3 regions of the Spiroplasma melliferum KC3 genome follow, and region 1 is predicted to be linked to each of the others. Evidence: riboswitches for the same ligand, from Rfam matches in the RefSeq annotation. Region 1 holds a riboswitch; each other region holds the start of a gene.
What was found. A riboswitch is a leader RNA that binds a small molecule or an ion and turns the genes downstream of it on or off. The one in region 1 is predicted to bind cobalamin.
Positions count from the first base shown of each region.

Region 2: it holds a riboswitch for cobalamin, as region 1 does, so the genes downstream of both, SPM_RS00425 (hypothetical protein) here and SPM_RS01915 (hypothetical protein) in region 1, are expected to answer to the same signal.
Region 3: it holds a riboswitch for cobalamin, as region 1 does, so the genes downstream of both, deoD (purine-nucleoside phosphorylase) here and SPM_RS01915 (hypothetical protein) in region 1, are expected to answer to the same signal.

Region 1 is NZ_AGBZ02000001.1:369,368-373,592, reverse strand. It holds gene sufB (Fe-S cluster assembly protein SufB) at 1-347, shown strand, start outside; gene SPM_RS01925 (5-formyltetrahydrofolate cyclo-ligase) at 347-898, shown strand; gene SPM_RS01920 (ABC transporter permease) at 915-1,709, shown strand; cobalamin riboswitch at 1,714-1,903, shown strand; gene SPM_RS01915 (hypothetical protein) at 2,056-3,042, shown strand; gene SPM_RS01910 (hypothetical protein) at 3,073-3,441, shown strand; gene SPM_RS01905 (hypothetical protein) at 3,604-4,059, opposite strand.
Region 2 is NZ_AGBZ02000001.1:87,609-91,833, forward strand. It holds gene SPM_RS00410 (APC family permease) at 1-153, opposite strand, end outside; gene SPM_RS00415 (alpha/beta hydrolase) at 153-1,217, opposite strand; partial or broken gene SPM_RS06350 (HAD hydrolase family protein) at 1,312-1,449, opposite strand; gene SPM_RS00420 (HAD family hydrolase) at 1,391-2,053, opposite strand; cobalamin riboswitch at 2,204-2,391, shown strand; gene SPM_RS00425 (hypothetical protein) at 2,527-3,021, shown strand; gene SPM_RS00430 (hypothetical protein) at 3,049-3,702, shown strand; gene SPM_RS00435 (vitamin B12-dependent ribonucleotide reductase) at 3,872-4,225, opposite strand, start outside.
Region 3 is NZ_AGBZ02000004.1:303,955-308,179, reverse strand. It holds gene tkt (transketolase) at 1-760, opposite strand, end outside; gene SPM_RS05790 (deoxynucleoside kinase) at 806-1,429, opposite strand; gene deoD (purine-nucleoside phosphorylase) at 1,449-2,159, opposite strand; cobalamin riboswitch at 2,554-2,725, opposite strand; gene SPM_RS05780 (hypothetical protein) at 3,327-4,225, opposite strand, start outside.

The DNA of each region.
Region 1 (4,225 bases):
GAGGGACAGCAAACTATCGTGGATTAGTTCATATTGGACCAAAGGCACAGTATTCAAAAGCCAGGGTTGAATGTGATACTCTAATTTTAGATGGAAAATCACATTCTGATACAATTCCCCAGAATAAAGTTTATAATAATGAATCACAAATTGAACATGAAGCAACAGTAAGTAAAGTTTCTGAAGAACAATTGTTTTATTTACAAAGTCGTGGCTTATCAGAACAAGAAGCTTTGGAAATGATTATTATGGGATTTTTAGAACCATTTACAAGAGAATTACCAATGGAATATGCAGTTGAATTAAATCAGTTAATTAAAATGGATATGGAAGGTAGTGTTGGTTAGTGATAACTCGTGGTAAACAAGAAATTCGACAAGAAAAATTACTTGCAAGAAGTAAGATTTCATCTGAATTACGAGAGCAAAAAGAAACTAAGATTTTTGATACTTTTTTTCAACATCCAGGTGTGCAAAATAGTAAAACGATTGCTCTTTATTATTCAATTAAAAAGGAAGTTAATACTCTTCTTATTATTAAGCGATTATTCGCCTTAAAAGTTAATGTTTTATTGCCACGAATGGATGGGAATAATTTAAAATTTTATCATATTACCAATTTAACAACTGATTTAGAATTTAATTTACGCTTTAACCTTTATGAACCATTAAATTCATTGCCAATAATTAATGCAGAAAAAATTGATGTTCTTGTTGTTCCAATTGTTGCTTTTGATCAAAATAATTTTCGGTTAGGATATGGGAAAGGTTATTATGATCGGTTTTTAAAAAATTATCATCATCTTGTTATTGGGTTAGCATTTATTGAACAATTAGTGCCGACCCCATTACCGGTTGAAGAACACGATGTTAAAATAGAAATTATTATTAGTGCTTAAAAATTAAGGAGCAAGGATGAACTTACCATTATTACGTGTTGTTAGCAAATATTGATTTACATCATGACATACTTATTTAGTAACATTATTTTTACCAATTATTTTATATTTTATTAGCATTCGTGTTACTAATATGTTTAATAGTAATGCTAGTTATTTATCATTGCCAGGGTCAATTTTATTAGTGGGGGTTCTTAACGGTATTCTTGACTTAGCAATTGCTTTTTATGAATTTCGAAAAACTACTTTTGCACGGCAATTGCATTTGTTAAAAGCTTCAATTTATCAATTAATTTTAGTTTTAATTATAATTAGTTTAATTACTAATTTAATTGGTTCAATTTGATTATTTTTAATTGCTTTTTTTAGTTATGGTGAAGGAATTCATATTGAATGAATTAATTGACTTGCTTTATTTTGAGCAATTATATTAGCCTCATTTTTATCATCTTTAATTGGTATTTTAATTGTGCTTTGTCCAAATGACTTGAAGATTATTTTAGTAATAGCAATTTTATTTTTTTTACTATTTGCTTTTTTATCTGGATTATTTTTTCCAATTGGTGTTGTTCGTAGTGACAAATTTTTAAATATTATTAGTTATTTGTTACCCCTAAGTTATCCATCGTCAATTATAGGAAGCGCTTGTTTTTGAAATGTTCCAGCATGAATTTTAGACTCTAATTTATATCCTAATCTAACATATTTTACTGATTTACATAATATTTGAGTTCCTTCGCTAGTTAGTTTAAGTTGAAGTTTTGTTTTTTTTATTTTAATTTTTGTTATTAATTATTATAAAGATAACTAAAAAATGTGGTATGATAATTTTAGACAATTTAATAAATAGTTATTTAGAGTTAGGGAATTGAGTGTAAATCTTGAGCTGTCCCAGCAACTGTGATATTGACGAAAGCCACATTAGCCACTGAAAGGAAAACTTTTGGGAAGGCGGTTAGTAGGATGAAATTAAGCCAGTAGACCTTTCTAAATTTAATTAGTCTTATTATATAACTCCTGGGTGTGAGTCATGTAATTATTTTGTAAATAAATAATTTAGTGATTGTTATATAAAAAGCATGTTGGGGAATGCTTTTTAATTTACTGGAACTAGAATTAAATTGTCCATTGTTAATTTGCTAGAAAAAAATAAGAAAATGAAAAAAATATTATTACTATTCCTAAGTTCTACATTTATTTTTTCACCAACATTAACAACAATTTCTTGTAAAAATGTTGATGAATCGCTTTCCTATTGTGATCCAGATTGAATCTATCAAATGAAAACGGAGGAAAATGAAGAATTTGTGGTTGGCTATAATAATTATTATTTGTCAACTGCATCAAGTACCTTCCAACAAAAAGATTGATTAGATCTTAATCAAGAAGCACATATTTATCTTTATTTTAAAAATGTTGTAAGTCTTGATGAAGTAATACAAAAATTACAGTTTGGTGATACTGCTCATATGCAAGATGTAACTCATCTGTATGAGCCAATAACATTTACAAAAACTGATGATGGTAATGTTTATATTTCTAATTCCTTTTTGACGCAAAATACCCCCGTTAATGGTTATACAATAATGGCACAAGATAAGTGAGAAGACCTTAAAAATAGTAAGAATATGAAGCAACTAAATGACCGATTTCAAAAAGAATTTAAACAATGAGGAACAATTCGTGATTCTCATCCAGTTCAAGAAGTGGATGGAAAACAATTTGTTTGATGAAATTCTAACCGTTGGGATGTTTTATTGCAGACGGAAATCCAAAAGGCAATATATGGAGTTTGAAGTAGCGCTGAAAATAAAATTCAAGTGGGAATGAATATTCCATTAAGCCTTGTTAGTAAAGGTTCAATTAGAGTGTCAAAAACTAAGGCTCAAAATGTATTTCGAATAGATCTAAATTATCAAGAAGATTGAATAAATAATAGTTTTAATAAAATAAAATACCGATTACCCCACTGAGGTTTTTATTTTAAAATCATTGGTGAAAATAAGGCCCAATATATTTCACCACAACTAATTCCTGCAATTAATAATACTTTTCGTGTGACTGATGTTTTGACATATTTAACATCGCGAAATTGAAATTCTTTTAATGATAAAGGTTATAAAAATGCCAAAATAATTTCATAATTTTATTGTATAATTATTGTTGTAATTATCTTGGAAGGAGATGAAATTATTAAGACATTAACATGACCAAAAATTTTAATGTTTATTGGCGCAGCTTGAATTATTATTATTGGCATTTTATTCGCTGCTGGCGTTCCAACAAAAACTTCAATTTACGGATGAGACACAAGTTGACCAGTTCTTTTGATTTTAGGAATTTTGTATATTTTGGTTCCGCTATCAGTTAAACCAGGCTTTTGATCATTATTATGAGCACTTGCCATTGCTAGTTTAGCAGTAATTTTCTTAGTTGGATTTTTTGTAAAAGCAGATTATCAATCACCCTGAACCTATTTAGGGGCCATTCCTAATCTTTTTATTGGAGTTGGAGCATTAGGATGGATTTTTGTTCACGAGTAAAAATTTAATGCTATTAAGAAATGATATTAAAATTATTTTAATATCATTTTTTATTTAAGATGTAAATTGTGGAAGCAAATCAAATAATACTTTAGTCTCAATAATTAATTTATTAAATAGTGGATTTTGTAGTAATAAATTAAAAAGAACAAAATCGTCTTTTTATTTTTCTTGTTCAAGTTCTTGATTTTGTTCTGTTTGATTAAATTCTGTATAAATTTTTTGAATATCTTTTATTCTTTGTGGTTTTGCAATTGGATTAATTTTTGCTGCAGGATTATTAATGCTGTTTGTTGACATGCGTGGTTGGATTGGAACAAGTCTACCATTTTTATCAATCATTTTTTGTAATTCTGCTTGTCCTGTTTGTGGTGAAGAAATTTGGTGTTTTTTCCCTTCTCTTGAAGCGTCTGTAGCAATTGAACTTCACTCATTTACTACATTTTCATTAATTCCCATTTGTTTTCAATTTTTTGTTACATTTTTACAAGTAGAAGCTGCTATTTTTTCAGATTCTTTTTTATTAAAACCAAGTGTTGTAAAAAAAGAATTAAGACTTTTTTTAAATGATTTATATATTTTTTTCAGCTGATTTTTCATTTCTGATGTAAATTCCATATTAAAATTTCCTTATTATTTTAATTATTAATTAAGCCATTTATTTTAAAAATATAATATTTTTAAAATCATTTACAATATTTACCTTATCATATTTATTTAAAATTAACAATATTTTTTAATTAATAATTGTTTTTATTTAATTTTTTATTTGTTATTTTTTGTT
Region 2 (4,225 bases), 280 kb from region 1:
ACCACCTAAAATTCAAGCAATAATAATTAAAATTGGATTAAATTGTGCTTGAAAAGCAACTTGTCCAAACGAAACTAAAATTGAAGAACCTAATGTGGCTGAAATAGCCAAAGCTAGAATTTGCCAAAATCCATATTTTTTTTGTAATTTCATTATTGTTTCCTTTCTTGTTGTGCTAAAAATGTTTTAATTGCCGCTAAATAACTTTTATGACCTTTTGAAATTGCTTCAACATGTCCTAAATTTAATAACGAGACCAACTGACTTTGCCCCAATGGTTCTGATGTAATTTTTTGAAGATAAAATTCTTTGCTCATAAAGTAAGGAACAAAATCATCATTAGTACCATGAAAAATTAACATTGGTAAATTTTTTAATCGTTTTGGATGTTTTAATAAATTATAATGGCGAAGATTAAAACCAAGTTCTTGCTTAAATTTCTTTCTTAAACCAAAACTAATTAATCATCAACACCGTTGATAACGATATTCCATCACATACCGAAATTGAACTAATAAGTTACTAAACCCACAATCACTAATCGCTCATTTAACTAAAGGATTTTGGTATCCTTGATCTAGTAAATATTTGGTTAAACAAGCTGCACCCATACTATTTCCAATTAACCCAATTGCATTGACTGTAAAATTATTTATTAATCATGCAATAACAGCACTTAAATTTTGCACGTTTAAATAACCAATACCACTATATTTTCCAGCACTTAAACCATGTGCAATACTATCAAAAGTTAAAACATTATAACCTTGTTGATAAAAATAATAAACTTGTCGTAAAGCTAAATACTTGTTTTCTGTTCACCCATGTAAACCAATTACTCACTTTTGAGAATGTGGATATTGCAAATAAAGGGCACTAATGGATTCTTGTTGCTGGTTTAAAATCGTTATTGTTTGCATTTGTGTTTCTTCTATTGTATTAAAACAAAAATTTAATTGCTTTAATTCTTTTGCAATAAGATCTTGATGATATGCCTCAAAACTATTAAAATCAAAATTTTTTGAATTCATTGTCATCATACCAGTTCGTTGATAAGTTTGAGTAAAATTAAAAAAATCCCGCACATATTTTTTTGAGCAAAAAATAATAATTGGAAATAATAAAACGGTTAATAATGTTCGTCATCAATTAAAACAAAATTGCCGATAACCATCAATAATAATTTTTTTACTTGGTTTTTTTGTAACTACCTTCATTTTTTCCTTTCATTAATGAAACAAGATAATTTATTTAATATATGCTTTTTAATTAAAATTTGTTATTGTATTAATAATCTTAATATTTGAGGCATTACGATAAGAACATTTGTTCAATTACATTAGCAATTCCATCATGGTCATTATCATCAGTCACTAAATCAGCAATTGTTTTAACATCAGCAGGAGCATTTCCCATTGCGACACCAAGGCCTGCTCATTGTAACATTGCAACTAGTAATTTCTAATGATGAACGATCCCCGCGGATTTCTTGGGAAATTTCAATCTTTCCTTGTCATTTTGTTACAAACCGATTAACATCGGGGGTATAACTGCTAATATAAATCTTATTAACATTAATATTAAAATCAGTAGAATATAAACATGCCGTTACTTCATCTTTAACTGTAGAGAAACTTGCTAAATAACCTTTTGTTATTTTATCTTCAAATCCTTTACAATGTAAAAGCATTTTATTAAACGAAGAATGATCAGCATCAAACATAATTAATGTTTCTAAATCAAGTTCAATAACATCTAAATAAATATCTCGTAATAATTGGTGATTTAAAAAATCACAAAACAAAATTTCTTTCGTGACATTATTTGTTACAACAGACCCATTTAAACTAACAATAAAATCATTGCTATCAGTTAAACCTAACTTTGCGGCAATATCCTTACATTGATATAATGGGCGACCAGTTGCAATTACTAATTTAATATCTTTGCTAGCTAATCCTTTTAAAACTTGCAAAGTACGCGGGGACATTTCTCCGTTGGAATTTAAAGCTGTTCCATCTAAATCAACAGCAATTAACTTAATATCTGACATAATCTTTTCTCTCCTATATAACATAATTCTAATATATTTTATAAAAGTTCCAACATTTATTTTTAAAATTGATAAAGATTAAAAAAATAAATACCTTAAAAAATAAATTTTTATAATATTTTAGTTTATAATTACTAGGTAAAGCATCCTGCTTTCATTTGAATTAATGGTAAACATTAAAAATGTTTTGAAAAGGGAATTGAGTGTAAATCTTGAGCTGTCCCAGCAACTGTAATGATGATGAACATTGTATTTACTCACTGAAAAAATTTTTTTGGGAAGAGACAATTAGTAAAACGATTCTAAGCCAGTAGACCTGCCGTTAACTCCTGACGAAATAAATATCCCTGGGATTGTGATATTTGTGAGTAAATAATTTATTATTCTTAAATAATAGTTTACCCTCATAAATAAAATAATTTTTCCGCTAGAATGGGTTTTTATTGCAGTTATTTTTGAAAGGAATTATCGCAATGAAAAATTTCTCATGAAAAAAATATTTATATTATCTTTTGCCAGCTTTAATTCTATTAACAGCAATTGTTTTAAATATCTATTATATTCCTAAGTATTATGAGGTACAACGCCAAAATCGTTATGAAGGAACTTATACTGTAACAATTCTTGGTCAAGATGAAAACTATAATGTTTTTTTTACTAAAGGGTTAAATGTTAAACATGCTAATAATCTCGGTGCTGTTTTAAGTAAATACCCGGATGATTTTGGTTTAAATAACAGTACTTGAGGAAATTTCCTTAGCCGTGTTGGAAATATCACCTTATCCAATCCAAAAGAAGCATATTTTAGTATTCAAAGTGGTGACAATAATCAAAAAAATGCTGCTCATATTCATCCTGAGTGTCGTGAATATGAAAATAATGCATGTTCATCGGGGATTGATTATCTTAAATTAATGCCTAATGTTGACAATGTTTTTCGTTTTGTCATTACTAAAATTAATCAATAAGAATTAATTAAGAATAAAATTTTTCTAATGAAAAAAATAAGAAAAGAAGATATCTGACCCGCAACTTTAAAAATAACCCTAAAAATGACCGTTATTGCTCTTTTTAGCAGTTTAGCATTAGCACTTAAAATTGCTTTTGCATTCTTACCAAACTTTGAATTTGTCACCTTTATTTTAATGTTTAGTATTGTTTTTTTTACAATTACAGTAGGTTTTGGCATTATTAATGTTTATTGTACTTTAAACATGGTGTACTTTGGCATTGCCGATTGAAGCATTATGTATTTTATTATTTTTAACTTATATGGAGTTATTATGTTACTCTGTAAGCAAATAATATACTGATGATGATGAATGATGATTATTATCTGTGCCCTAATGGGCTATATCTTTGGTTCGCTATATGCTATTCAAACTGCTATTTTATATGGCCCTAATGTTGGTTTAACATATTGAATTAAAGGTTTAGTTTTTGATGCTATTCACGGCACAGGAAATGCTGTTATTTGTGCAGTTTTATATCCAATTATTTATAAATTAATGCAAGTGTTATATCCAAATTGACCATATTTATTTAATAATAAATTTATTAAATATTTACAAAAAATTATTAACAAGAAAAATGAGTTACTAACATTAAGTAATGAGCAAAATGAAAATGAAAAAATACCAGGTAAATAACTGGTATTTTTTCATATCAGATAGTTTCTATGTAAAATTTTAAATTAGGATACTTTATTTTACCTATTTAAAAATATATTTAAATAAATGCGCAAGCCAAGAATAAGAAGTTTATTAATTAATAAAAAATCACGATAAATTACCGTGATTTTTTAAATGAATACAAATTCTATAACCCACATTTTAATTGTACATTACAATTATTACATGTAACACAGCCACCAGCATCAACCATTGTTCCCTCTTTGCAAATTGGACAAACATCTCCAACTTCAGCACCAATGTTTCGATCTTGATTAATTCCACGGAATTGCCCAATTGCTTTCGCATTTTCTGTTACATTTTTATTTGGGCGATTATCAACTTCAATTCCCAATGTATCTAAATTTAATTGTTCTAATGCAGGATGATTTTCATCAGTTGTTAGCGATAACACTTGTGAATCACGTGAACCATCAACATAAACAGTTCCACCTTTAGCCCCACCTTTATACAATCGTGTATAAATTTTTTCAACATCTTT
Region 3 (4,225 bases), on a different contig from region 1:
AACCAATAATTGTTTTACATTCAATTAATGTTGGTTTATCAGATTTTTGAGCTTGTTCAATTGCTTTTTGAATTGCTGGCAAGTCCTCATCTGCGTTTTCAATTCGAATATAATTTCAATTTTGTGCTTCAAAAAAACGTTGATAATCAATCTTTAAAACAGCATCACATTTTGTATCTAATTGACAATCATTTGAATCATATAACATAATTAATTTATTTAATTTTCACACCCCAGCTAATTGAATTGCCTCAATTGCTCCTCCTTCTTGTAAATCACCGTCACTACATAAAACATAAGTATAATGGTCAATGATTTTATAATCTGGTTTATTAAATTTAGCCGCTAGATGTTGTTCAGCTAATGCCATCCCAACCCCATAGCCAACTCCTTGCCCTAGGGGGCCAGAAGAATTATCGACTCCAGGAGTAACGCCATATTCTGGATGAGCTGGAGTTTTTGAATTAATATGACGATAATTTTTTAAATCATCAATTGTCAAATTATAACCAGCTAAATGTAAAATCGCATATTGTAAAGTTGAAGCATGTCCTGGGGATAATACAAAACGATCACGATTGATTCAATCGGGTACTGCCGGATTAGCAATTAAATTATCTAAATAAATTGCTTGCATTAGTGGTGCTGCACTTAATACAATCCCTGGGTGACCAGTTTTATTATAAATAATAGGATCTAACCCTAAAATTCTTAAATTACTTAAACTTTTTGTTTCAATATTATTATTTGTGCTTTTCATTTTAATTTCCTCCTTATTAAATTAAAATATTAATAATAATTATTTTTAAATTAAACAAGGAACCTTATTATCAAGAGGTAATAAATGTTGCATAATAATGCTTATTTTTTCTGAAAAATCATCATTGTCAGCATCAATAACAATAAATTTATAATCATTTTTTAATTCATGATATAAAATTTCATATTGTTCATTCAATTTTTCCCAGTAATAATATGGGTTTTCTAATTCTAATTGACGCCCACGCTGTTTAATTCGTTCAACAGCCTTTTCAGTTGAAACTTTTAAATAAATAATGACATCAAATCCTAATTTTTGTTTCAAAATTGGAACAATAACATTTTGAAAAAAACGATTGTAGACTTTAAAATCAATTTCATTCATAATTTTTAATAAATGAGAAACTCGCACAAAAACAGGGTCTTCTAAAATTGTGCGGTCAAAAACAGTATCATCTAAATTATCAATGTTAAAAAATTGCTCAATTCTTGTTGTTAACATATAAATTTGCATTTTAAAAGCAAATCCTTCCATGTCCTGATAAAAATCCTTAAAATATGGATTTTCTTCTAATGGTTCTTTAAATAAATTATAGTTTAATTGTTTGCATAATTCTTCACTAACTTTTGTTTTCCCTGCCCCAACGGTTCCAAAGACTGCAATTTTCATTTTATTGCTCCTTTCGTTTTTAACCCATTAATTGAACAGCAGTGTCTAATGCTAATTCAACCATTGTCATAAAATTATTTTGCCGTTCTAAAGCTGTAGTAACTTCTTTCGTCACAAGATGGTCAGAAACTGTTAATAATGTCGCTGCATGTTTTTGCGTAACAATTGCATTAGTAAACAAAGCATATGATTCCATTTCAACAACATCTAAGTTATGCGTATGAATAAAGTCTAATGAATCATCATAACGGTAAAAAACATCTGCTGCATGCGCAATTCCCGTGTGTGTTTTAATTCCTTTTGCTTGTGCTACAGCTTCAATTTCATTAAATAATTTTTCACTTGCAGCAATTAAATTACTATCAATATTAGCTGCAATTTTTGCATAATTACTTTCACCAAATGCTTCACGAACATTAAAGATATCATAAACTTTAATATTCGGATTATAACTTCCAGCTGAACCAATTCGAATAATGTAATCAACATCGTAAAACTTAAATAATTCGTATGAATAAATTCCAATGCTTGGACAACCCATTCCGCTTCCAGCAATTGTTACCTCAATGTTTTTATACTTGCCAGTATACATTAACATATTTCGAACTTCATTTACTAATTTTAAATTTGTTAAATATTTTTCCGCAACGGTTTTTGCTCGTAATGGGTCTCCCGGCATTAAAACGACTTTTGCAATTTCTTCTTTTTTGGCATTAATATGTGGTGTCATTTTTTGTTCCTCTCTTTTCCGCTTAATTTAATTACCAATAAATACCTATCAATCCTATTTTTATTTAAAAAGTAAGGATATTTAAACAACACGAAAAAGAATATTGTTGCATATCCACATAAATGATGTTTAATTTCTACGATTATTTTAATTAATAGTTTAAGACAACAACAAAAATAAAACCATTTTAAATCAAATGCTATTAAACTTAATTATTAATTAATTTTTATTATTTATTATCTTTTAAATAATACCTTTTGATAGGTTTACTGCTTTAAATTAACAACTAAAAAACGCTTTTTGACGTCTTTCAAATTATTATTTAATAGTTTTCACTAATAAATAATTAATCATCCAACCCCAGAGATAATAACTATAAGTTCAGCATTGATATCTTACCAATGTTTTTTAGATCGGTCTACTGGCTTAGTTTCACTTTACTCGCTATTCCTTCTCAAGAAATATTTTCTCAATGGAATTATGTTAGCTTTCATCCACTTTACAGTTGCTGGGACAGCCTAGGATTCACACCTAATTCCCGTAACATCCAAAATTGCTTTTTAAAGTTGTTAAAATAATAATATAAAGTTTACTTTTAAAATGCAAGTTAAAATTAACAAATTATTTACCAACTAAAAAGAAATTAGGAAAAAAGTTGATATTTTTACAATTAAAAATAAAACTATTGTCAGAAAAATCTAGGAGCATATAATGAAAATTGTAAATAATATTTATGGACCTTACTTATTAAGTATTTTTACTCCTTTCAATCTCAATTAGAATCAAAAAATAGTCGACAATCTAGCCCACCATAAAAATAATCGATAATATAATAAAACAAATAATAAGCAATTGATAATAAATAGTTTTTTAGTTAATAGCAGTTATTCATTTGCAATGTTATTAAATAAATTAGGTTTAGTTTTAAATTTTGTTATATTCCTTGCTAGTAGTAATCAGAAATATAGTCACAATGGTAAATGATTTAATGAATAATGTATTAATTATAATATAATTAGCAAACTCCCATATTATTCTCATACTAATCCTAATTATCATTAAAATGAACGGACCAGATTTATTATTTACATATTCGCTAGCGTTAATGCTAGCAATTTTTATCGTTAATTTAAAAAAGCAAGATTTTCTTGCTTTTTTAAATCAAACTTATTTTTTAGTAAATTCTAAAGTAAATAATGTTGATGTTCACCCAGTATAATAAACCGCATTATTTGTTCCAAATAATAAATCAAAGTTTCAAACTGCCCGACGACGGAGTGAAAAAGTATCTTTAGTTTTATTTAAACTCACTTCATGAACACGTTTTTCTCAATTACCAGTGGTAAAAATGTCAAGTCCTGGTAAATTCTTTCCTTTATATGCTTCTTTAAAATCATCAATTAAAATTTTTAAAACATCTTTATATTTGCGGTTTTTTAAATTTAAAATTTCAGTAAAAGCTTCTTCGCTAAGATGGAATACGCCGGAATGTTCATTTGATTCTAATTTAAAATGATTATAAAAAGCGACTACTAATCGTCCAAACTCCATTAACTTATTTGTTAAACCTTCTTCTGTAATTTCAACTTGAACTTTTAAGGCTTGACCATCATTCATTACTGCTCCAGATAGTGGGAAACCAGCTACTTGAATTTTAGCTAAATTGACATGAAAATCAGCTAATCGTAAGTTTTGCCCTCCAGTATTAAAAACATTAACTAATGCACGATAAAACTTAACAAAATTTTCTGGAGTAATTTTATCAGGTTGATATCCTTTTCCAGTTCAAACATATGAGGCTGTATTTTCTCGAACAACATCAACACCATTAGTAGTATTATTAATTGCACTTGTTAGTAAACTCAACAAGGTTATTGAAGAATTATATTTAATATTCTTTACAAATTTTTGTAATTCGCTATCACTTTCAATTTTACGCTGTAACTTTTCTAAAATAATTTTATCTAAATTAGCAAAACCAGCCGTATAGTTTACATCAAAATTTTGATAAATTTTAGCAAATTCTGGCGCTTTATCAATTTGAAAAACTCCTTCTGTATTGAAAA